Regions from separate parts of the Paraburkholderia sp. J10-1 genome, predicted to be linked through region 2. Evidence: predicted binding sites of a transcription regulator. Region 2 holds the regulator's gene; the other holds the start of a gene.
What was found. The regulator LexA, encoded in region 2, represses DNA repair genes until DNA is damaged. The targets are predictions, from matches to a motif close to ACTGTATNNNNATACAGT.
Positions count from the first base shown of each region.

Region 1: a site for LexA is predicted at 5,476-5,493, ahead of U5A65_RS17910 (VRR-NUC domain-containing protein). Genes of this name have one in related genera too.

Region 1 covers NZ_CAJMYW010000005.1:102,271-113,537, forward strand. Annotated here, with positions in the region: gene U5A65_RS17900 (ATP-dependent Clp protease ATP-binding subunit) at 1-1,380, shown strand, start outside; gene U5A65_RS17905 (ATP-dependent DNA helicase) at 1,453-3,744, opposite strand; gene U5A65_RS17910 (VRR-NUC domain-containing protein) at 3,741-5,468, opposite strand; gene U5A65_RS17915 (hypothetical protein) at 5,589-6,167, shown strand; gene U5A65_RS17920 (DUF3443 domain-containing protein) at 6,280-7,593, opposite strand; gene U5A65_RS17925 (DUF2844 domain-containing protein) at 7,590-8,063, opposite strand; gene bamC (outer membrane protein assembly factor BamC) at 8,452-9,693, shown strand; gene U5A65_RS17935 (L-lactate permease) at 9,795-11,267, opposite strand, start outside.
Region 2 covers NZ_CAJMYW010000012.1:155,334-166,600, reverse strand. Annotated here, with positions in the region: gene cysT (sulfate ABC transporter permease subunit CysT) at 1-559, opposite strand, end outside; gene U5A65_RS30210 (sulfate ABC transporter substrate-binding protein) at 702-1,751, opposite strand; gene lexA (transcriptional repressor LexA) at 2,054-2,704, shown strand; gene U5A65_RS30200 (hypothetical protein) at 2,759-3,136, shown strand; gene U5A65_RS30195 (DUF2939 domain-containing protein) at 3,254-3,961, shown strand; gene U5A65_RS30190 (universal stress protein) at 4,043-4,513, opposite strand; gene nodI (nodulation factor ABC transporter ATP-binding protein NodI) at 4,847-5,761, shown strand; gene U5A65_RS30180 (ABC transporter permease) at 5,804-6,640, shown strand; gene U5A65_RS30175 (hypothetical protein) at 6,686-7,108, opposite strand; gene U5A65_RS30170 (permease) at 7,213-8,274, opposite strand; gene U5A65_RS30165 (NADP(H)-dependent aldo-keto reductase) at 8,470-9,522, opposite strand; gene U5A65_RS30160 (hypothetical protein) at 9,599-9,721, shown strand; gene U5A65_RS30155 (hypothetical protein) at 9,819-10,091, opposite strand; gene dusA (tRNA dihydrouridine(20/20a) synthase DusA) at 10,509-11,267, shown strand, end outside.

The DNA of each region.
Region 1 (11,267 bases), on a different contig from region 2:
ATCGGCGCGACCTCGCGCCCCGCCGACATGCAGGAGCTCGAAGCGGAGATCGCACAGCTCAAGCGCGAGCAGGATTACGCGGCTTCGCGCAAGCGCTTCGACGAAGCGAAGGGGTTCGAAGAGCGCATCAACGAAAAACAGGCGAAGCTCGACGAACTGACCGAAGCGTGGCAGCGCAAGACGGGTTCGGAAACGCTTGAAGTCACGGTGGCCTCGATTGCCGAGGTCGTCTCGCGGCTCACCGGCATACCGGTTGCGGACCTCACTCAGGAAGAGCGCCAGAAGCTGCTCAAGATGGAAGCCACGCTGCGCGAGCGCGTGGTAGGCCAGGAAGACGCCGTAGTCGCGGTGAGCGACGCCGTGCGTCTTTCGCGCGCGGGCCTCGGTCAGTCGAACCGGCCGATTGCGACCTTCCTGTTCCTCGGGCCGACTGGCGTGGGCAAGACCGAGCTTGCGAAGGCGCTTGCGGAAACCGTGTTCGGCGACGAGCAGGCCATCATCCGCATCGACATGAGCGAGTACATGGAGCGCCATGCGGTGGCGCGGCTCATCGGCGCGCCGCCGGGCTACGTGGGCTACGACGAGGGCGGCCAGCTCACCGAGCGCGTGAGGCGGCGCCCGTACAGCGTGATTCTGCTCGACGAGATCGAGAAGGCGCACGCCGATGTCTACAACGTGCTGCTGCAGGTGTTCGACGACGGGCGCCTGACGGATGGCAAAGGCCGCGTGGTCGACTTCAGCAACACGATTCTGATCGCCACGAGCAACCTGGGCGCGTCGATCATCATGGACAACCTCGAGCGCCCCGAGAAGTCGCGCCTCGACGACAAGACGATCCGCGCGGAACTCATGAAGGTGCTCAAGGGCCATTTCCGGCCCGAGTTCCTCAATCGCATCGACGAAATCATCGTGTTTCATGCGCTCTCGCGGGAGAACATCCGCGCGATCGTGCATATCCAGCTCGAACGCGTTACACGCACGGCGGCTGCACAGGGCATCACGTTGATTATGGGGCAGACGCTCATTGATCACCTCGTTGAGGCGGGCTATCAGCCGGAGTTCGGCGCGCGCGAGCTCAAGCGGCAGATTCGCCAGGAAGTGGAAACGCGCCTTGCCAAGGAGATACTCGGCGACGCGCTGCAGACGGGGGATACCGTCGAGATCGGTTACGACAAGACGAACGACGAAGTGACGATCAGCAAGGTCGCCGTGCCGCCCGACGTGAAGGAGAGCAAGCCCGCGAAGAAGACGAAGAAAGCGGAGTCACCGCCGGTTGATGAAGTCGCGAGCGAGATCGCTGCTGACGACATGGAAGGCGATCCGCCACCGCCGCCTCCGAAGAAGAGCGGGAAGGGAGGAGGAAAGGCGAAGCCTGCCTGATCGTATGAAAAACGGCTGGCGCACCGAAAGGTGTGCCAGCTTTCTTCATGCGGATACGATAAGGAATCCAGATCAACTGGAAGCGATGCGCCACCACGCCGGCAGCAGCGCACGCACCCCGGGCTGCGCAAAGCGGTCGTCCAGCAGATGCACGACACCGCGATCGTGTTCGGTACGGATCACGCGGCCCGCGGCTTGCACGACCTTGCGCAAGCCCGGAATCAGGTACGTGTAATCGAAGCCATCGCCGTAAAGCGTATCCATGCATGCGCGCATTGCCTCGTTCAGGGCGTTCACCTGAGGCATGCCGAGCGTGGCGATGAATGTGCCGATGAGGCGCGTGCCAGGCAGATCGATGCCTTCGCCGAACGCGCCGCCGAGCACCGCGAAGCCAATGCCGCAGCCGCCTTCCACGAAGCGCGCGACGAAGGCCTGCTGGCCCGCTTCGTCCATCGTGCGCGACTGAAGCCACACGTCCACTTGCGGATGGCGCGCCATGAACACATCGGCGGCTTGCTGCAGATAGTCGTAGCTGCTGAAAAAGCATAGATAGTTGCCGGGGCGCTCGGCGTATTGCGCCGATACGCGCGCGACCAGCGCTTCGAGCGAACGCTCGCGGTCCTTGAAACGCGTCGAGATATGGCGGGCGATGTGGACGTCGAGCTGCTCGGCGCGAAACGGCGTGTCGATGTCGATGCTCACCGTGTTGGCGGGCAGGCCGAGCATGTCGCTGTAGTAGTGCGTGGGCGAGAGCGTCGCCGAAAAGAGCGTCATGCTGTGCGCCGTGGCGATCCGTGGGCGCAACGCATCCGCGGGCACGATATTGCGGATCGCGATCGTCGAGCGCGGGCGGCGCGCGCTCTGCTGCGCAAGCGGCGTGATGTCGAAGAGCGAATGCGTATCGAAGCGTTCGGCAATGCGCGTGAAGTGCAGGGCATCGAAATAGAAGCGTTCGAGCTCGGGGTCGCGCACGAGCGCGGGCTCGGCGAGCTGATCGCCAATCGCGCCGATTACTTCGCCGAGCGCGGCGACGAGGCCTTCGGGCAAGGTGTCGCTTGCGCGCCAGGCGTCGGGCTGTACCGCGTTTTGCGCATTCCAAAGCTTCTGTAGCCGTGCGAGCGCGCGCTTGAGCGGTGCGCTCGCGGCTCGGCGCACGGTGTCGATGCGCGTTTGCACGAGTTCCGCCGAGTACATCGCGCGGGCGCGCTCGGGCAGGTTGTGCGCTTCGTCCACGAGCACGCTCGCGCGCCACTGGTTGTGCGCGGCGAGCATGAACAGCATGGCGCTCGCGTCGAACCAGTAGTTGTAGTCGCCGACGATCACGTCGCTCCAGCGCGCCAGTTCCTGGCCAAGGTAGTAAGGGCAGACGGCGTGCTCGCCCGCCACCGCGCGCAGTGCTGCGCGATCGAGCCGCACGCGTTCGAGCGCCGCCGCGCGCGCGGCCGGCAGGCGGTCGTAAAAGCCGCGCGCGAGCGGGCAGGATTCGCCATGACATGCCGCTTCGGGATGCTCGCAAGCCTTCTCGCGCGCAACGAGTTCGAGCACTCGCAAGGGGAGGGTCGTTCGCTGCGTATTGTCGGTGGCTTCCTCTGGTGCGGTGGTCAGCGTGGCGAGCGCATCGAGCGCCAACTGGCGGCCTGAGCTTTTCGCGCTCAGAAACACGACTTTGTCGATGGCCGCGCGCGGACAAGCCTTCAACTGCGGAAAGAGCGTGCCGATGGTTTTGCCGATGCCGGTAGGCGCCTGCGCGAGCAAACATCGCCCCTGCGTGGCGGCGCGCCAGACGGCTTCGGCGAGATCGCGCTGGCCGGCGCGAAATTGCGGGTGCGGTAGGCACAGCGCGGCCAGCGCGGCGTCGCGCGCGGTGCGGTGCGCGTATTCCTGCTCGGCCCAAGCGACGAAGCGGCGGCATTGCGTTTCGAACGCGGCGCGCAGTTCCGACGCGCTCGCCTGCTCGACCAGCGCCGTCTCGCGGCCCGAACCGATGTCGTAGTACACCAAAGCGAGTTCGAGCGCCTCGAGGCCGAGCGTGTCGCAGAGGAGCGCACCGTAGACGCGCAACTGCGCCCAGTGAAGCGCACGCTGATTTTCGCGCATCGCTTCGAGGTCGCCGCGATAGGTCTTGAATTCTTCGAGCCTGCGGCGCGCGGGATCGTAGCCGTCGGCGCGGCCGCGCACGGTGAGCGATTCGAACGTGCCGGAGAGCGCGATCTCGGTTTCGTAGCCGGGCGCACGCCTCGCGGCGATGGCCGCGTGGCCGGCGCGACCGTCGCTTGCATCGGGCGAGGGCGTGAAACGCAAGTCAAGGTCGCCGCGCTTCGCGGTGAACTCGCACAGCGTGCGCACGGCGACGGTGTAGCTCATGGCGCGCGCAACGCCGATGCAGCGTTTTCGTCGGTCTCGTCAGCCAGATCGGGCCAGCGCACCTGCAACACGGAAACCGGCATGTCGTGCTGCGCACAATAGGCAAGCCAGCGACGCTGGTTGTCCTGCAGGCGGTCGCCGGGGCCTTTCACCTCGATCAGTTCATAGCGCCGTTCGTGCGGCCAGAAGCGCACGAGATCGGGCAGGCCCGAACGGTTGACAACGGGTTCGCGCAGCAGCCGCTCGAACCACAAGCGCAGATGCGCGGCGGGAAAGCAATCGAGCGCCAGTGCGAGCAGTTCGTCGCTCAGTGCGGGCCACGCGACGAAGGGCGACTGGATGCCGGCCTTTTGTGCATAGCGCCGCTGGATCGAGTCGCGGTAGGTGTGCGTTTCGAGTTCGGCGAGACATGCTTCGAAGTGCGAAGCACGGCGTGCGACGAAATCAGCGGCGTGCAGATCGGCGGGCCCGCGCTGGAACGGATGGAAGAATGCGCCGGGCAGCGGCGCGAACAGCGCGGGCCAGCAGAGCAGGCCGAAGAGGGCGTTGATCAGCGTGTTCTCGACGTAAAACACCGGCGCCTGCGGCGTAGCGAGCGAGAGACGTGCGGCTTCCTCCACGCGGAGTTCCCCGGGCGCCGCCGGCAGCGTGAGTTCAAGCTGCACGAAGCCCGGCTCGGTGCTCGGTTTCGACTTCGCTCGCGTGCGCGCGAGACGCCCGAGTGTGCGCGCGGCGCGCTGCGCTTCCTCTTCGTTTGCAGGCGCATCGGCAATGGTCTGCGCGAGCGCGAGCGCTTCCTCGCGGCGGCTTAGCTGTTCGAGCACGCGCACGCGGCGGTAGCGCGATTCAGGATGGCCGCAGTTCAGATAAGCGCGCCACGCGAGTTCGGGTTCGCCCGCGCGCTCGGCCGCGAGCCCTGTGGCGTGACGCAGCTTGTCGTGGCGAGCGCGCAGCCACGCGTTGGCATGCGTGCGCGGGGCCAGCGCGTCGAGCGCATCGAGTGTCGTGCCGATAGCGATGGCGGCGTCGAAGTCCTGGGTGGTGCTGTCGAGGCCGTCGCGGCAATCGCGCAGCGCGAGATACGTGTCGATGTCTTCACGTCGCTGGAACGCGCGCGAGTCGCGATCGAAGGGCACGCTTTCGTAGCGATAGACGCCGAGGTCGGCAAGCACGAACTCCGACCAGTCCTGATGCAGGTTGCCGAAGAACATGAGGCGCAGGCGCTCGCAGAGCGGGGCGCTCGCGAACAGCAGCACGGTGTCGGGCGAGGACGGAAACCACCCATGCCAGTCGCGCGGGTCGGGCGCGGCGGCGTAGTGCGCCTCGAGCGCTTCGAGCGAGGCCGCGCGCGTGGCGCGCGGTTCCAGCGCGACGCCAAGGTGCGCGGCGAGCGCCTGCAGTTCGGCTTTCGTCACGAGCGCGGCGAGCGAGTCGAGATCGAGCAGGGGCGCCGCGTCGAGCCAACCCGCCGCAACGAGCGGGGCCGCTGCGTCGCGCGGGCAGCCGATTTCGCCGTACGCGAGACGGCTTGCGCGGAAATGGGGCCCCTTGCGCATCAGCATGCGCACGAAGAGCGCACGCGACGCCTGGGGCATGCGGGCGAAATCATCGGCGAAGCGGCGCTCGGCGGCGTCGAACAGGTCGGCGCAGCGTGCCTCGAGCCACGCTAGCGCGCGCTCGAAGTTCGCGAGGTAGTAAAACGGATCGGGAGAGTCGGGAAGCACGCGCGGCACTGTACGGATATACAGCGGCGATGATAGCAGGGTCGCGCGCGGGGGCGAGCGCCGTAAGGGATTCCCCGCCCCGTACGCTACAATTGCCGCAGCCTGAAAAACGGATGAGCAATGAACAAACGTAACGCCTGCTTCGTCGGCCTCGCGGCCGCCGTCACCCTGCTCGCGGGATGCGCGGCGCAGTACCGCAACACCAGCACCTGCGAAGAGGAGATGCGTAACCGCCTTGCCGATACGACGCTCGGCGACCTGAAGGTCACGCATAGCGCGACGACGTATCGTGGCGCGCGCGTGGTGATCGAAGGGCGGCTCGAGAACGGCGCGGCGTCGGCCGCTGTGGCTGCGTCGGCGCCATCTGCGTCGGCGGCTTCGGCTGCATCGGCAACCGTATCGGCGACCGGGCAGACCGCCATGGCGGCGCCGACGATCACGGCACCGTCGGTGCAGGCCGGAGCGCTGCCCGGCACGATTTCGGTTCCGACGGCTCCCGTCGCTCAGGACGGCGTCGCGGGGGGCAAGCCGACCACGCCGGTTGCGGCGCTGGCTGCGAAACTCGGCATCAAGAAGGCCGCGGTGACACCGGCGGCAGCGGAGTGCACCTTCAACGAATCGGGCCTCGCGACGTTCCGCTGGCTCGCGCCGGCGCGGCTCGCAAAGACCACGCCCGACCCGAACGCCGCGAACGACTAAGGCGAATTCACGCGGTTTGCCGTGCCGTTTCGCCGTTCGCGCAATCTGCGCGCATGAAGGCCTCGCTAGAGGCCTTCGTCGTTTGTGACGGCCGTCGCCGCCGCCGGCGCGCTCAGAACGCGAAGAACGGACCATTGCCGGCAGGCGTGACCTGCGAGGCGATCGCCGTGAACACGCGCCGTCCGAAGAAGAACGGCAGCCCCCAGCCGAACGCGCTCGCGTTGTAGCCGGCCAGATTGCCGAATGCCCAGTTGCCGGTGGCGAAGAGTGTGGTCGAACTCGCCACGGAGAAGGTCACCGAAGCGCCCACGCCGTCGATGCCGGCTATCGTCGCGCCGAAGCTTGCGGGCGAGCTCGGGCAATACCAGAAGCCGCAGCGCGTCATCGTCGCGCTGTTGAAGTAGAGCGCGTTCGAGCCGGTGTCGAGATAGCTCAGCGAGTACACGGTGCCGTCCGATGTCGTCGTCTTCACGTAGCCGGTGCCCGAGTTCGCGCGCAGCACGCTTGCGCTGCCGAGCGCATTGTTCGCCTGCGAGCCTATGCCGAAGATCATCGACCCGCTTACTTCGGAGGCGCCGCTGTCCGCCACGGCAGGCAGGTCGATGACCACGCCGTTGTTGTCGGTGGCAAAGGCCGCCACCGGGTTGCTGACCTGCTGTGCGAGCGGTTGCGCGCTCGCCGTGCAGCCGCTCGCCGGGCACGCGTAGTACCACGGCGTGGCTGCCGCCCTCACGCAGGTCGCGCCGCAGTCGGCGCTGAACGGTCCCACGCCGAGGATGCCGTTCGAGCGCAGCGTGGTGGCGCTGTTCATCGCGAGACCGCTGCCGGCGCAGCCGGCCGGTGCGGAGGCGGGCACGGCCGGGTCGGCGATCAGCTGGATCGGCAGGGCGGCGGCCACTTCGCCCGCGAGTTTCACGTCGGCGCTGCGCACCGTCCCCCACGTGTAGCCCGTACCGAACACGGCGCATTCTCCCGCGATGTCGGCGCCCGTGCCGGCTGGCACGGCGGGCAACGCGAAGCCCGCTGGCAGCGCGGTAGCCAGCAGGCGCAGGCCCTGCGAGCCGGTATCGACCTGCACGTTGGCGACGCTCGCGCAGTTCGTGGTGCCCGGCACGCAAACCGTGACGCTCGCCATCAGCATGTTGCGCGTCGAGGTGGCTGTCGGGCCGACTGTGACGGCCACGACGTTGGGCGTGGTCGATTGCGGCACCGTGCCGCTCGTGCTGGTGGTCGACGGCGTGCTCGCGGGGCTTGCCGCACTTGCCGACGACGGGGCGCTAGCGGGTGCGCTGGCGCCTGTGCTCGCGGCGGCGGTGCCACTGCTCCCGCCGCCGCCACAAGCCGTCAGCAAGGTGCACAGCACGATGATGGCGACGTTCTGCCCGATGCCGGGCGCGCGCGATCGGCGCTGGGTGCGGGCCTTCATTGCAAGTCCCCAACGCTTACGCCCACGGGCAGCGCGGCGGGCAGCCACATGCGCCCCACGTAAGCGCGCATGTGGCCGGCCGTCTCCACCACGACCTGCGCGCCGTCCACGCGCGCGGCATGCAGGCCGTCGCGGCCGGCGGCGTGAAGCGCCGCGGCGGCGCTGCGCCAGTCCGCTGCGTAACGGCCCAGCAGCGTCTCCACGTTGGGCTGAGCCGGCCCCTGCCACGTGTACGCGAAAACCGTGCCGGTGGCGTTCCCCACATATTCGTTGATGGTCGTGCCGCCGTCGTCGACATCGCTGACGACGCGCGCCGCGCCGCCGCCGACAACGCGCTGCGTGGCGCCGGCCGGCACCGCTGCGGTGTCGCCGAGCGCGGCGCGAGCGGGTGTGGCGGCGAAGCTCGTGCAACTGAGCGCGCAGGCGAGGGCCGCGGCGCGGCCCGCCTGGGTGAGGCTGCAAGTTTTCATGACGCTCTCCGGTCCTGCTTTTTATGACGCTCTTTTTTGAGATTTCGCTGTGAAATTAGCACCGGGGTCGTTCTCGCAAGCGTCTCAGACCGGAAGGGCGGCGCAGCGCAAAAGGGCGTCTTGACGTGGCTTCGAGTTAGGGCATTGATCTAAAAGGGATTTGCTGGCGATTTAGCAGGTTCGTAGTACCGAATCGAATGTGGATGATTGTTACGGATAGGCGGGTTTTAGGTGTCACGGGTACGGTCGCGCGAGCTTCGCCGCGGCTGAAGCTGGACCCGGATTCAGTGCGACTCCGTGGTTTTTGCACATCGGGCCGCCGGACCGGTAAAATGTTTGGTTGATCCACGGAAACTGGCCGTGGCGTAGCCGAAGGGATTACCCGAACATGAGTGATTTTCATCAACGTCTTGCCGCACGCGCGCTTGCGCTTCTGATGGCGGGCGGGCTGGTCGCCGGCTGCAGCTCGCCGACGCCAGGCAAGATCGATTACCGTAGTGACGCCAAGGCGAAGCAGTCCTCGCTCGCTGTGCCGCCGAACATGCTCGACGAAGCGTCTGACCAGCGCTCGCTCGCGCCGCAGGGCGGCGAAACCTCGCTGTCTTCGCTCAAGGAGACCCAGGCCGCGGCGCCGCAGTCCGACCAGAGCCAGGTGGTCCCGCAAGTGCCGGGCATGCATATCCAGCGTGACGGCACGGAAAGCTGGCTTGTCATCGACAGCCGCACGCCCGACCAGGTCTGGGCGCAGGTGCGCCGCTTCTGGCAGGAACAGGGCTTCCTGCTCGTCGTCGACCAGCGCGACAAGGGCGTGATGGAAACGGACTGGAACGAAACCCATCCGAAGATCAGCGACGGTTTGATCCGCAACACGCTGTCGTGGGCCACGGGCAACTCGTACGTGACGGCCGAGCGCAACAAGTACCGCACGCGCCTCGAAACGTCGCCTACGGGCGGCACCTACGTGTTCATCAGCCAGAAGGGGCTGAGCGAACAGCTTTCGGGCACCAATAACGACTCCAGCAAGTGGGTGCCGAAGCCCAATGACCCGGCGCTCGAAGCCGAGTACCTCAAGCGCCTCATGATGACGCTCGCGAATGCGAAGCCGGGCGTGCCCGACGCGCAGGTCGCAGCCGAAGCCGACGCCAAGGCCAACAGCAAGGGCAGCGACGCGAAGTCGAAGGCTCCGGATGCCGCCGCGGCCGCCGTGGCCGCGCAAAACGTCGCCGCCGTCGGTCAGCAATCGGGCAGCGGCTCGAAATCGGGCGCACAGGGTACGTCGGGTCAGTACACGTCGACCGAACTCACGCTCGGCGAGCCGTACGACCGCGCCTGGGTGCGCGTGGGCATTGCGCTCGATCGCGCCAACTTCACGGTGGACGACCGCGATCGCACGAAGGGCATCTACTACGTGCGCTACGTCGATCCGAAGGATCTGAGCTCGGACGAACAGGGCTTCTGGAACCAGATCTTCCACGGCCGCAAGGAAAAGATCGCCAAGCAGTACAAGCTCAACGTGCGCGCCGTGACGGACAACCAGACGCGCATTGCGATCGTTGACGACAGCGGCCAGATCGACTCGTCGCGCCCGGCGCAGGAGATCATGAGCCTCGTGGTCGACGAACTGCATTAAGCCTTGCGCTCAAGCCAGCAACCGCTGGCTTGTGTGGCAAAAGAAAAACCCGCCTGCGCTTCGCCGCGCAGGCGGGTTTTTTCATGCAGGCGCGCTTCGGCTCAGTGCGGAATCATCCAGGTGAACACGTTCTGCTGCAGCCACACGAGGATGCCGAGCAGCACCGTCAACAGGATCGAGTGCTTGAAGGTCTTCGCGAACACATGGCCTTCCTGGCCCTTGAGGTCCGTGGTGGCGACGCCGGTTGAGATGTTTTGCGGCGAGATCATCTTGCCCATCACGCCGCCCGACGAATTCGTCGCCGCCATCAGGATGGGATTGAGGTTGAGCTGTTTCGCGGCCACCACCTGCAGGTTGCCGAACAGCGCATTGCCCGACGTGTCGCTGCCCGAGAGGAACACCGCGACCCAGCCGAGAAAGGCTGAAACCAGCGGGAAGAACGCGCCGACCGAAGCCACGCCGAGACCGAGCGTATAGGTGAGCCCCGAATAGTTCATGAGGAACGCGAGCCCGACGATGGTCGCGACCGTGAGGATGGCGATGCGCGTCTGCCCCCAGGTATCGACGATCGCGCTGCCGAAATCGGCGGGCTTCAGGCGCACGACGAACGCGGTGATGATGGCCGCAACGAGGATCGCCGTGCCGGTGGCGAGCGGCTGGAAGTCCCAGATCGCGCCATAGGGCGTGTTGTAGAGCGTGATGAACACGGCCTTGTCGAGGCCCGGCCACGGCACTTTCACGTCGCCGATCGTAAAGATCTTCGCGACGGTCCAGATGATCACCACGGCCGCGACGATGATCCACGGATACCAGCCCTGTGCACCCGTCACGGCGCCGCGGGTTTCCTTCGCGCGATCGACCTTGATCGCGAAGCGCGGATCGGGTACAGGCTTCCACACGCGAAGGAACAGGATGGTGAGGATCAGCGAGACGAGCGACGAGAGCACGTCGGTGAGGCTGTAGTTGATGTAGTTGGCCGTGACGAACTGCGTGAGGGCGAAGCTGCCGCCCGCGACGAGCAGCACCGGCCAGATGCGCAGCATGCTGCTCACGCCCGCATAGATCGCGATTACGTAGAACGGCAGCAGCAACGCGAAGAACGGCAGCTGGCGGCCGACCATCTGGCCGAGCAGGTCGGCGGGCAGGTGCGTCACGGCGCCGAGCACGGTGATCGGCACGCCGAGCGCGCCGAACGCCACAGGCGCCGTATTGAAGATAAGCGTGAAGGTCAGGGCTTCGAGTGCCGGGAAGCCGAGCATGATGAGCAGCGAACTCGTGATGGCGACGGGCGTGCCGAAGCCGGAAATCCCTTCGAACAGGGCGCCGAACGAGAAGCCGACCACGACGAGCACGATGCGCCGGTCATTGGGCAGATTGTCGAGCAGCCACATGCGGAACGCCGCGAAACGGCCTGAGCGCAGCGCGATGTTGTAGAGCAGGATCGCCGTGACGACGATCCACATCACCGGCCATAGCGCGAACACCACGCCCGCGAGCACCGCGCTGATCGCGAGATTGACTGGAAACTGCCAGCCGGCGATCGCGACGATCAGGCCGACTACGAGTCCTGCGAG
Region 2 (11,267 bases):
ACGTGAGCCAGCGCGAGGCGCCAAGGCACGCTGCGGCCTCCTCCTGCTCGCGCTCGAAGTCCTCGAGCACCGGCTGCACCGTGCGCACGACGAACGGCAAGCCGATGAAGGTCAGCGCGACGAGCACGCCAAGCGGCGTGAACGCGATCTTCAGACCGAGCGGTTCCAGGAACTGGCCGATCCACCCATTGCCAGCGTACACGGCGGCGAGCGAGATGCCCGCGACGGACGTCGGCAGCGCGAACGGCAGATCGACGAGCGCATCGATCACGCGTTTGAACGGGAACGGATAGCGCACGAGCACCCACGCGAGCAGGAACCCGAACACCGCGTTGATGAGCGCCCCGCCGAGCGCGGCCGTGAACGTGAGCCGGTACGACGCGATCACGCGCGGCGACCACACGGCGCGCACGAACTGGCTCCAGTCGAGCGTCGCCGTCTTGAGGAAGGTGGCGGCAAGCGGAATGAGCACCACGAGGCTCAGGTAAGCCACCGTGATGCCGAGCGTCACGCCGAAGCCCGGCAGCGCACTGGGCTTGCGCAATCGAAACGTTGTCATGCTCATCGTCCAGACATGGGTTGCGCGCTTGCCGGGTTCGCCGGCGGCGCCGAAAAGCGCGCCCGTGGGCGCGCTTCTTTGTTATGCGGTTGCGTCGTGATCGACTGCCAACCGGTACTGCGGTGCAGCGATGTTGCGTGACTTACTGCGGCTGGTAGATCGAATCGAACACGCCGCCATCTGCGAAATGCGTCTTCTGCGCGTTGGTCCAGCCGCCGAACGTGTCGTCGACCGTGTAAAGCTTCAGCTTCGGAAACTTCGCCGTGAGCGCCGCCGGGACCTTGTCCGAACGCGGACGGTAGAAGTTCTTCGCGGCAATCTCCTGGCCCTCTTCGCTATAGAGGAACTGCAGGTAGGCCTCGGCCTCCTTGCGCGTGCCCTTCTTTTCGACGACCTTGTCCACCACCGCAACCGGCGGCTCAGCCAGAATGCTCACCGAAGGGACCACGATCTCGAACTTGTCCGGGCCGAATTCCTTGAGCGAAAGGAATGCTTCGTTCTCCCATGCGATCAGCACATCGCCGATACCGCGCTGCACGAAGCTCGTCGTTGCGCCTCGCGCGCCCGAGTCGAGCACGCCTGCATTCTTATAGAGCTTCGAGACGAAGTCCTTGGCCTTCTGCTCGTTGCCGCCCGGCTGGTGCAGCGCATAGGCCCACGCCGCGAGATAGTTCCAGCGCGCGCCGCCCGAGGTCTTCGGATTCGGCGTGACGATCGACACGCCCGGCTTCGTCAGATCGTCCCAGTCCTTGATGTGCTTGGGGTTGCCCTTGCGCACGAGAAACACGATCGTCGACGTGTACGGCGAGGCGTTGTCGGGCAAGCGCTTTTGCCAGTCCTTCGCAACGATGCCCTTGTTGGCGAGCGCGTCGATGTCCCATGCGAGCGCCAGCGTCACGACGTCGGCCTGCAGGCCGTCGAGCACCGAGCGCGCCTGCGCACCCGAGCCGCCGTGCGACTGCTTGATGGTGAGCGTTTCGCCCGTCTTCGCCTTCCACTGCTTGATGAAGGCCTCGTTAATGTCCTGATACAGCTCGCGCGTCGGATCGTAGGAGACGTTGAGCAGCGACGTGTCCGCATGAGCGGCCACGGGCGCCATCGCCGCAACTGCGACGAGCGGCGCAACGCCGATAACCAGTTTTGCCGCCAGTGATTTCAGCCAGCCTGCGCGCCCCGTATGTGTCGTGCCCATCTATCTGTTCTCCGTTTTCGTGTGTGCTCGTTCGCGCTCATCCGTGCGCATCTGCGAATTGCAGCTAACGATGGAGGCCAGTCTAGCGATCCGCTTACATTATTAAAAATGATGTTTTCTCATTTTTTAATACGCAAAAGTGGTAAGGACAGAGGAAGTCGCTGCTAGAGCGCGATTTCGTCCGCACAAACGCGGGAAAACGGCCTGATAGCAACGCTCAGTTGACGAACTTCAAGTAACACTTGAAAAGTGGCGAGTACTGTATAAAAATACAGTTACCTGTTCAAACATACAGTGGCGCCATGACCAAACTCACCGCACGACAGCAGCAGGTTTTCGATCTGGTTCGCCGGGCGATCGAACGCACGGGCTTCCCGCCCACGCGCGCCGAGATCGCGGCGGAACTCGGCTTCAGCTCGGCCAACTCCGCGGAGGAGCATCTGCGCGCGCTGGCGCGCAAGGGCGTGATCGAACTGGCTGCGGGCGCCTCGCGCGGCATCCGCCTCATGCCGGGGCCCGACGACCTGCCGCACCAGTTCACGCTCCCGCACCCGAGCATCATGCAGCTCTCACTGCCGCTCGTTGGCCGCGTCGCAGCGGGTAGCCCGATCCTCGCGCAGGAGCACATCTCGCAGAACTACATGTGCGACCCGGCACTGTTCTCGAGCCGCCCTGACTATCTGCTGAAAGTGCGCGGCCTTTCCATGCGCGACGCCGGCATTCTCGACGGCGACCTGCTCGCCGTGCAGAAGAAGGCCGAAGCGAAAGACGGGCAAATCATCGTGGCGCGCCTTGGCGACGACGTCACCGTGAAGCGGCTGAAGCGCCGTTCGAACGGGCTCGAACTGATCGCCGAGAACCCCGATTACGACAATATTTTTGTCGAGGCTGGCAGCGCGGAATTCGCGCTGGAAGGCATCGCGGTTGGCCTGATCCGCCCCACCGAATTCTAAGCAATCCGTCTGCGCGCGTTGTGCGCTGAGTTTACGCACTACCTGGAGAGAGTCATGGAACGCCTTGCCCGCTTGCTGCCCTTCCGTCAATTCGGCCGTCTTCGCCACCTCCGTGGAATCGCCTCTTGCGCGGTGCGCGAGGTGCGCGACTCGGCCGCCGCACTGAGCGGCTCGCTCTTCGAAGACTCGCCAGAGATGGTGGCCGCCAGCACGGCCGACCTGCCGGCGCTGCCCTCGGCCCAGCCGGCGTTTGCGCGCGTGTCGCTCAACAGCACGCTCAACACCGAGCAGCCCATGCGCCGCGCGCCGGTGCGGGTCTATCAAGGTCAGTCGCGGCTCATTCTCGTCGGCACGGTTGACGCGGTCTGCCGTGCGATCGACCGCTGCATCGCGGAGCAGCACAGCGACCTGCCTGCAGCGCTGGCGAAGTAAGGTCGAATCGAGCGCGAATTCGCCAATACGCGGCTCAAATGTGAGAAGAGGTTACGGTCGGGATCGTTCAATCAAGTTTGCGGTCAACACCCTGTTTGAACGATTTGTCCTATGCCGATGACGGAATCTCCCTCAACCCCTCGTAAAACCCAAGGCTGGAAGAAGCCCGTAGCGATCACCGTTGCGCTCGCCATGATTGTTGGCGCGCTTGGCTACGCGTATGCGTCGCCCTATATCGCGGTGAAACACATGAAAGCCGCCGCCGACGCTCGCGACGCCGCCACGCTCAACGAGTACGTCGATTACCCTGCGCTGCGCCTGAGCCTCAAACAGCAGGTTGGCGAGATGCTGCATCGGCGCATCGAAGGGCAACACAGCAGCAATCCGCTGCTGATCCTCGGCGCCGTGATTGGTGCGGCACTGATCAGTCCGCTCGTGGATGCCTACGCAACGCCAGAAGGCGTGGCCGCCCTGCTGAGCGGCATGCCGCCGACAGGCAAGCCTGGCGACCGGCCGCACGCGCCGCCGCCGACGGAGTCCAGCGAGCAATCGGCAGAATCCGCGCAATCGGCACAATCGGCGCAATCGGCGCAATCGGCGCAATCGGCACAATCGGCGCCGTCACCGGCCCCAGCGGCGTCGGGCAATCCCGCGCCCGAGGCTCGGCCGGTCACCACGGCCGGCTATCGCGGCCTCAATGAATTCGCGCTCACGTGGGAGCGCGGCAATACGGGCGAGCACTATGCCGCCATCCTGCAGCGTCACGGGCTCTTCTCGTGGAAGCTCGCAGCGGTCGAGCTAGACGAAGGAAACGTCTCGAACTGAGACAGATTGGGAGCGAAAACGGAAACAGGCCGGTTCCGTGCGAACCGGCCCGCTTGGTCCTGCTTGATCCCGCTCGATCAACTAAGCGGCGGCTTGCTGCTGTTTTTCCTCAGCCGCCGACGAACACGCCACGAGAATGCTGCACGACACGCGGTCGAGCAGCGGCGTATTGCCCGCGCCCATCCACCAGCGCGAAAGCCCCGTGCGGCAGCGGTGACCCACCACCACGAGGTCGGCATTCAGTTCGTTGGCCAGATTTGCGATTTCGTCGATCGGATGCCCGAACGCGAAGTGCCCCTGGGCGCGCACGCCACGCTCGGTTAGCCAGTCCACGCCTTCCTGAAGGATTTCGCGCGCCGTTTCCTCGAAGCGGCCGCAGGCCACATCGGTCAGCAGGCCCGCGCTCTGCGCGATCGTCGAGCGCATGTCGACAACCGAGAGCAGATGCGTTTCCGCCTGCAGATCGAGCGCAAGGTCGGCGCCGCAACGCAGTGCCTTGCGGCCTTCGCGCGAGCCGTCGTAACAGAGCAGAATTTTTTTGTAGCTCGCCATGATCGATTCTCCCCGCCCGCGTGATTTGCAGGCTGTGCGATTCTCATGATGGTGCGCCGCAATTCCACACGCAAGGGCTGGAAAACGCCAGGTGGGCATCGAAAACCGCCAGATGCGTCTTAGGCAACGCACACCTCTTGTGCATGGCCTGATGCTTGCCGCGACATGCATTCGCCTCGTGCCACGTCGAACGGCCTGGAAGCGCCGCCCAACCCGCCACGCAGCAATGCACTAAAATGGGCCGCCTTGTTTCGCGCGATTGTTCGTTTGCTTTTGCGTTCGCTCTTGCGTGCGCCTCGCGCGACACCCGTTCGACTCACGTTCAACTGGTCCATGTCCGCACCCGCCATCGAATTCGAGCAGGTCATCAAACATTACGGAGACAGGACGGTCGTCAACGGCCTGTCGTTCAACGTCCTCCCCGGTGAATGCTTCGGGCTGCTCGGCCCCAATGGTGCTGGGAAAACCACGACGCTGCGCATGCTGCTCGGCATCGTTTCGCCCGATGCGGGTCGCATCAGCCTGTGTGGCGAGCCGGTGCCCGCTCGCGCGCGTCACGCCCGCCAGCGCGTGGGCGTCGTGCCGCAGTTCGACAATCTCGACCCCGACTTCACCGTGCGCGAGAACCTGCTCGTGTTCGGCCGTTACTTCGGCTTGTCCGCGCGTGAAACGCGTGACCTCGTCGCGCCGCTGCTCGAATTCGCGCGCCTCGAAAGCAAAGCCGATGCGCGCGTAGGTGAGCTCTCGGGCGGCATGCGCCGCCGTCTCACACTGGCGCGCGCGCTCGTGAACGACCCCGACGTGCTCGTGATGGACGAGCCCACGACAGGCCTCGACCCGCAGGCGCGGCATCTGATCTGGGAGCGGCTGCGCTCGCTGCTCGCGCGCGGCAAGACGATTCTCCTCACCACGCATTTCATGGAGGAGGCCGAACGACTTTGCAATCGCGTCTGCGTGATCGAGGAAGGCCGCAAGATCGCCGAGGGTGCGCCCAAGGCGCTGATCGAATCGGAGATCGGCTGCGATGTGATCGAGGTGTACGGCCCGGACCCGGTCTCGCTGCGCGACGAGCTTGCAGCCGATGCGAAGCGCACGGAGATCAGCGGCGAGACGCTATTCTGCTATGTCGACGACCCCGCGCCCGTGCATGCGAAGCTGCGCCACCGCTCGGATCTACGCTACCTGCACCGGCCCGCGAATCTCGAAGACGTGTTCCTGCGGCTCACAGGCCGCGAGATGCAGGATTAATGCGGCAGGATTGACGGCGGCATACGAATCGCCAAGGACACCATGCAGACACGCACCAACAACCCGACGCCCTCGCGCCCCACCCAGGCGCCCATGCGCGAGCCGCGCGCCGCGCTGCCTTCGAACGCCACGCACTGGATCGCCGTGTGGCGGCGCAATTATCTGGTCTGGCGCAAGCTCGCCCTTGCGTCGATGTTCGGCAATCTCGCCGACCCGATGATCTATCTCTTCGGTCTCGGCTTCGGGCTTGGGCTGATGGTGGGGCACGTCGACGGCGTCTCGTACATCGCGTTTCTCGCGGCGGGGACGGTGTCGTCCTCGGTCATGATGTCGGCGAGCTTCGAGTCAATGTACTCGGGCTTCTCGCGCATGCACGTGCAGCGCACGTGGGAGGCGATCATGCACACGCCGCTCACGCTTGGCGACGTCGTGCTAGGCGAAGTCATGTGGGCCGCGAGCAAGTCGATGCTCTCGGGCGCGGCGATCATGGTGGTGGCCGGTTTGCTCGGCTACGCGAGTTTTCCTTCCATGCTGCTCGCGCTGCCCGTGATCGCGCTTGCGGGCCTCGCGTTCGCGAGCTGCGCGATGATCGTCACCGCGCTCGCGCCGTCCTACGACTTCTTCATGTTCTATCAAACGCTCGTGCTCACGCCCATGCTGCTGCTCTCGGGCGTGTTCTTCCCGATCGCACAGTTGCCCGCGGCCGCGCAGCACATCACGCTGATGCTGCCGCTCGCGCACGCCGTCGCGTTGATCCGCCCCGCCATGCTCGACCGGCCTGTCGAGCAGGCCGGGCTGCACCTGCTCGTGCTCGCGATTTACGTGGTGGTGCCGTTCGCGATCGCTTCGGTGCTGTTTCGCCGGCGCATGATGCATTGAAGGACGTTTAAGCACATTAAGGCACGCCAAGGCATCGCGAGGCACTCAGTCCTCGTCGTCTCCCCAGGGAATATCGACGTCCGAAATAAACGCGACCGTCGCGAACGGGCCGCCTTCCTGGCGGCCGATCTTGCCGTCGGCGCGATGCCATTCCACGCGAAACATCGTCGATTGGGTCTGGGCGAGCAAACGCACCGTGCGGATCTCTTCCGGGTCCGACTCCTCCACCGGGCCATCGAGCGAAACCAGCAGCGACTGCGGCCACAGACCGTCGGCCGGGTCGTAAATGCGATCGCCGTCGGGAATCGAGGTGTCCGCTTCGACGCCGATGGTGGCCGAAGCCTCGACGATCATCTTGCCGAGCGCGCGCAGCACTGCGGTGGCGCGGGCCGAATTGGCCTGGCGGATGGCGAGGTCGCCGCGCGTGAGCGCCTGCTCGAGTTTCGGATTGGTTTTCTGCTTTGCCATGCTGGTTTTCGGGCCGAGGCCCGCTCCGTGGCGGACGGCGAACCGCCCGCGTATTACAAGAATGCCAACGCTGAACGCATGGCGACTGCCTCGTCGCGACGTCCCTAGAAGCCGAGGGTCACCGCCGCGAGCCCCGCGACGATGCCGAAGAACACCACCGTCGTGCCGACGATTGCCAGCATGCGCGGCCGGAACGAGCCCGCCAGCATCGCGAACGACGGCACGCTCACGGGCGGCAGCGTCATCAGGAGCGCGCCCGCGGGCCCCACGCCCATGCCGAGCGCGAGCATCGCCTGAATGATGGGGACCTCGCCGGCCGTCGGGATCACGAACAGCATGCCGACCACGGCGAAGGTGACGATCCAGCCAAGGCTGCTCGTCACTTCCGGGCCGATATGCGGAAAGAGCCACGCGCGCGCGGCGCCGAGCAGCAGCACGAGCACGATGTACTCCGGCACGAGACGCACGGCCATGCGCGCGAAGATGCGCACCCAGCGCACGAAGACGTTGCCGCCTTGCGCCTGTTGCTCAGTGAGAAGCGCCAGGCGGTCTTCGGCGGCACGCGACTCTTCAGGCGTGACGAGCCGGTTGCAGACCCAGCCGAGGCCAAACACCATCAACAAGCCTAGCGTGAGGCGCAGCGCACTCCACTGCCAGCCGAGCACGAAGCCCATGAACACCAGCGTGGCGGGATTGAGCACGGAGTTGCCGAGCCAGAATGCAATCGCGCCACCCGCCGACGCATTGCGCGCGCGCAGGCCCACGACCACAGGCGCAGCGCAGCAGGTGCACATCATGCCGGGCACCGCGAGCAGGCCGCCCGCCGCGACGCTGCCAAAGCCGCGCCGGCCGAGCACCCTCGCGACCCATTGCACGGGCAGGAGCGCCTGCACGCCGGAGCCGAGCAGCAAACCGAGCACCATGGCCTGCCAGATCGCCTTGCCATAGGCGAAGGCGTAATCGAGCGCGGCGGAGAACGAGGGATCCGGCGCTGTGGACGCGCCGCCCATCAGGATCGATTTGCCGATGGAGTGGGTTTCCTCGGCGGTGAATGCGCGGTGATAGTACGGGAACCACTTCACGTAGAAGAGACCGGCCACCGCAAGCAAGATAAAAATGGGCCAGCCATAGGACGGAGGTGATTGCGCTGGACGTGCGCTCGTCATTTTGAATTCTCCGGGCTTGAGCGTATGGACGGCCGGTCGGGGCGCCGTCACACGAAGCGTGATGGTGCCCCAACCAGCGCATGCTGGATCGTAGTGTATGCCTTGCGAATCGCCAACGACTTTGCCGAGTTAGCCGCTAACGCGGCGCAGCGCAGCGCGGCCCGGAAGGGACCGCGCTGCGCCCTGCTATTCCGCTTAAGGGGCAGGATTAGGCTGCTGCTCGTGCAGCACGTCGATCTGCGCGAGCAATTCGGGGGTGAGCTTGACGTTGGCGCTGGCGATGTTTTCCTTCAACTGCTCGAGCGAGGTCGCGCCGATCAGATTGCTGGTGAGGAACGGCCGGCTGTTGACGAAAGCGAGCGCGAACTGCGCGGGCGTATAGCCGTGCGCCCGGGCGAGTTCCACGTAGCGCGTGGTCGCGGCCACCGATTCCGGCTTGCTGTAGCGCTTGAAACGCTCAAACCGCGTGATGCGCGCGCCTTCCGGACGCGCCCCGCCCTCGTACTTGCCCGACAGCCAGCCAAACGCGAGCGGCGAATACGCGAGCAGGCCCACGCCTTCGCGATGTGCGAATTCGGACAGGCCGCTTTCGAACGTGCGATTGAGCAGGCTATACGGATTCTGAATGCTGACGATGCGCGGCAGCCCCAGCTTTTCGGAGGCGCGCAGGAACTGCGCAACACCCCACGGCGTTTCGTTCGACACGCCGATATGGCGGACCTTCCCGGCCTTCACGAAATCGGCGAGCACGCTGAGCGTTTCCTCGATCGGCACCGTGTACGCGTCGTCGAGATACGGATACATGTTGCGGCCGAACGTCATCGTGCTGCGGTCGGGCCAGTGCAGCTGATACAGATCGACGTAATCGGTCTGCAGGCGCTTCAGGCTGCCATCGAGCGCCTCGGTCAGATTCTTGCGGTCGAACTGGTTCTGCGGCCCGCGAATGTGCTGCGGATTGTGCGGCTGGCGAGCCGGGCCCGCAATTTTGGTGGCGAGCACGATGCGCTCGCGTGCCGCGCGATGCTGCGCGAGCCAGGTCCCGATGAAACGCTCGGTCTGCCCTTGCGTCTCCGGGCGCGGCGGCACGGGGTACATTTCAGCCGCGTCGATCAGCGTGACGCCCTGGTCGAGCGCGTAGTCGATCTGTTCGTGCGCCTCGCGCTCCGTGTTCTGCTCGCCCCACGTCATCGTGCCGAGCCCGATCAGGCTCACCTTGACGTCGGTATCGCCGAGTGTGCGGTATTCCATGGAAACGTTATCCGTCAGTTCGGTTGGGGAAACGCTGACGCTATCACGCCGCGAGAATTTTTTCAGGGAATGCTGAATGCGGCCAGATTCCGCTGAATGTGCTGCGGCCGGCCGCTTCCCGAACCAGGACAACGCCTTCGACGCCGCTTTCGACCGCATTCGCGAGGCCATCGACCAGCGCGTTCGCGGCGCCGCCTGAGAAGACGCTCGCCTGAAAAGCAAAAAGCCGGACGTCGAAACGACATCCGGCTTTCAGGCCGCCCGACTGGCGAGCGGCCCGGCAACTTCGGTGCGGCTTACTGGCCGAAGAAGACCGATTGCGGGCCCGTGGCCTTCGCGTGGCTGCCCGACTGCGAAGCCGAACCGGCAACGCCGCCGTATGCCGTTTGGGCGCCTTGTTCCTGGACGCGCTCGGCGGCCACGGTCTGAACGCTCTGGCCACGCTGCGAAGCCGGCGCGCCAACGTCCGGGCGATAGAACGGTGCCGGACCATAGCCGCTGGCGAACGCCGGAGCGGCAACAGAAGCGGTAGCTGCGACCAGCAGCGCTGCGATGAGTTTGGTCTTCATGGTGGACTCCAATATCAGGTTCAATTGCGGATCGGGAAGGCGCCGCGCCTGGGAGGTCAGTGCCCACGAGCTGCGTCAACGAAACTCAGTGTATACACCTACTATCAGAAAATAATCGCGATAATCCGAATTTACTATTCTCCATTCCACAACAATCGCGTCAGGCAATTCTGACAAGGCTGAGCGACGAACAGACCCTAAAAACACGCTCAAAAAAATTTGCGCGACGCAGCAAATTGCTTGGGAATTACATAATTGAAGTAGGGTTTTTCGGCCGAAAATGGCCATCAGGCGCGCTTCCTGCATGGGCATTTGGCAAATTGGCGCAGTGCGCAAAGGGTACGAAGAGCCGCGCCCGTATGCGTTAAAATGCAAGGTTGATCCACGCCAGCCGTTACTCACCGGTTTCCCATCGCCATGTCCGCCAACCGTCAAGCCAGCCCCCGCCGCGTTTCCGTCGCGCCGATGATGGACTGGACCGATCGCCACTGCCGCTCGCTGCATCGCTTCATCTCCCGGCACGCGTGGCTGTATACGGAGATGGTGACGACGGGCGCCCTTCTCCACGGCGACGTGCCGCGCCATCTCGCGTTCACGCCGGCCGAAGCGCCGGTCGCGCTCCAGCTGGGCGGCAGCGAACCCGACGACCTCGCGCGCGCCGCGAAGCTCGGCGAACAGTGGGGTTACGACGAAATCAACCTGAACTGCGGCTGCCCGTCCGAGCGCGTGCAGCGCGGCGCATTCGGCGCGTGCCTGATGAACGAACCGCGACTCGTGGCGGACTGCGTGAAGGCGATGCGCGACGTCGTCTCCGTGCCCGTGACGGTCAAGCACCGCATTGGCGTGGATGCGGTCGAGGACTATGCGTTCGTGCGCGACTTTGTCGGCACGATTGCCGAAGCGGGCTGCGACGTTTTCATCGTCCACGCGCGCAACGCGATTCTGAAGGGCTTGAGCCCGAAGGAAAATCGCGAGATCCCGCCGCTCAAGTACGACTACGCGTACCGGCTCAAGCGCGACTTCCCGCAGCTCGAAATCATCATCAACGGCGGCATCAAAACGCTCGACGAAGTCGAGCAGCACTTACAGCATGTCGATGGCGTGATGCTCGGCCGCGAGGCTTATCACAACCCCTATGTGCTCGCCGACGTCGATGCGCGCTTCTATGGCGCAACC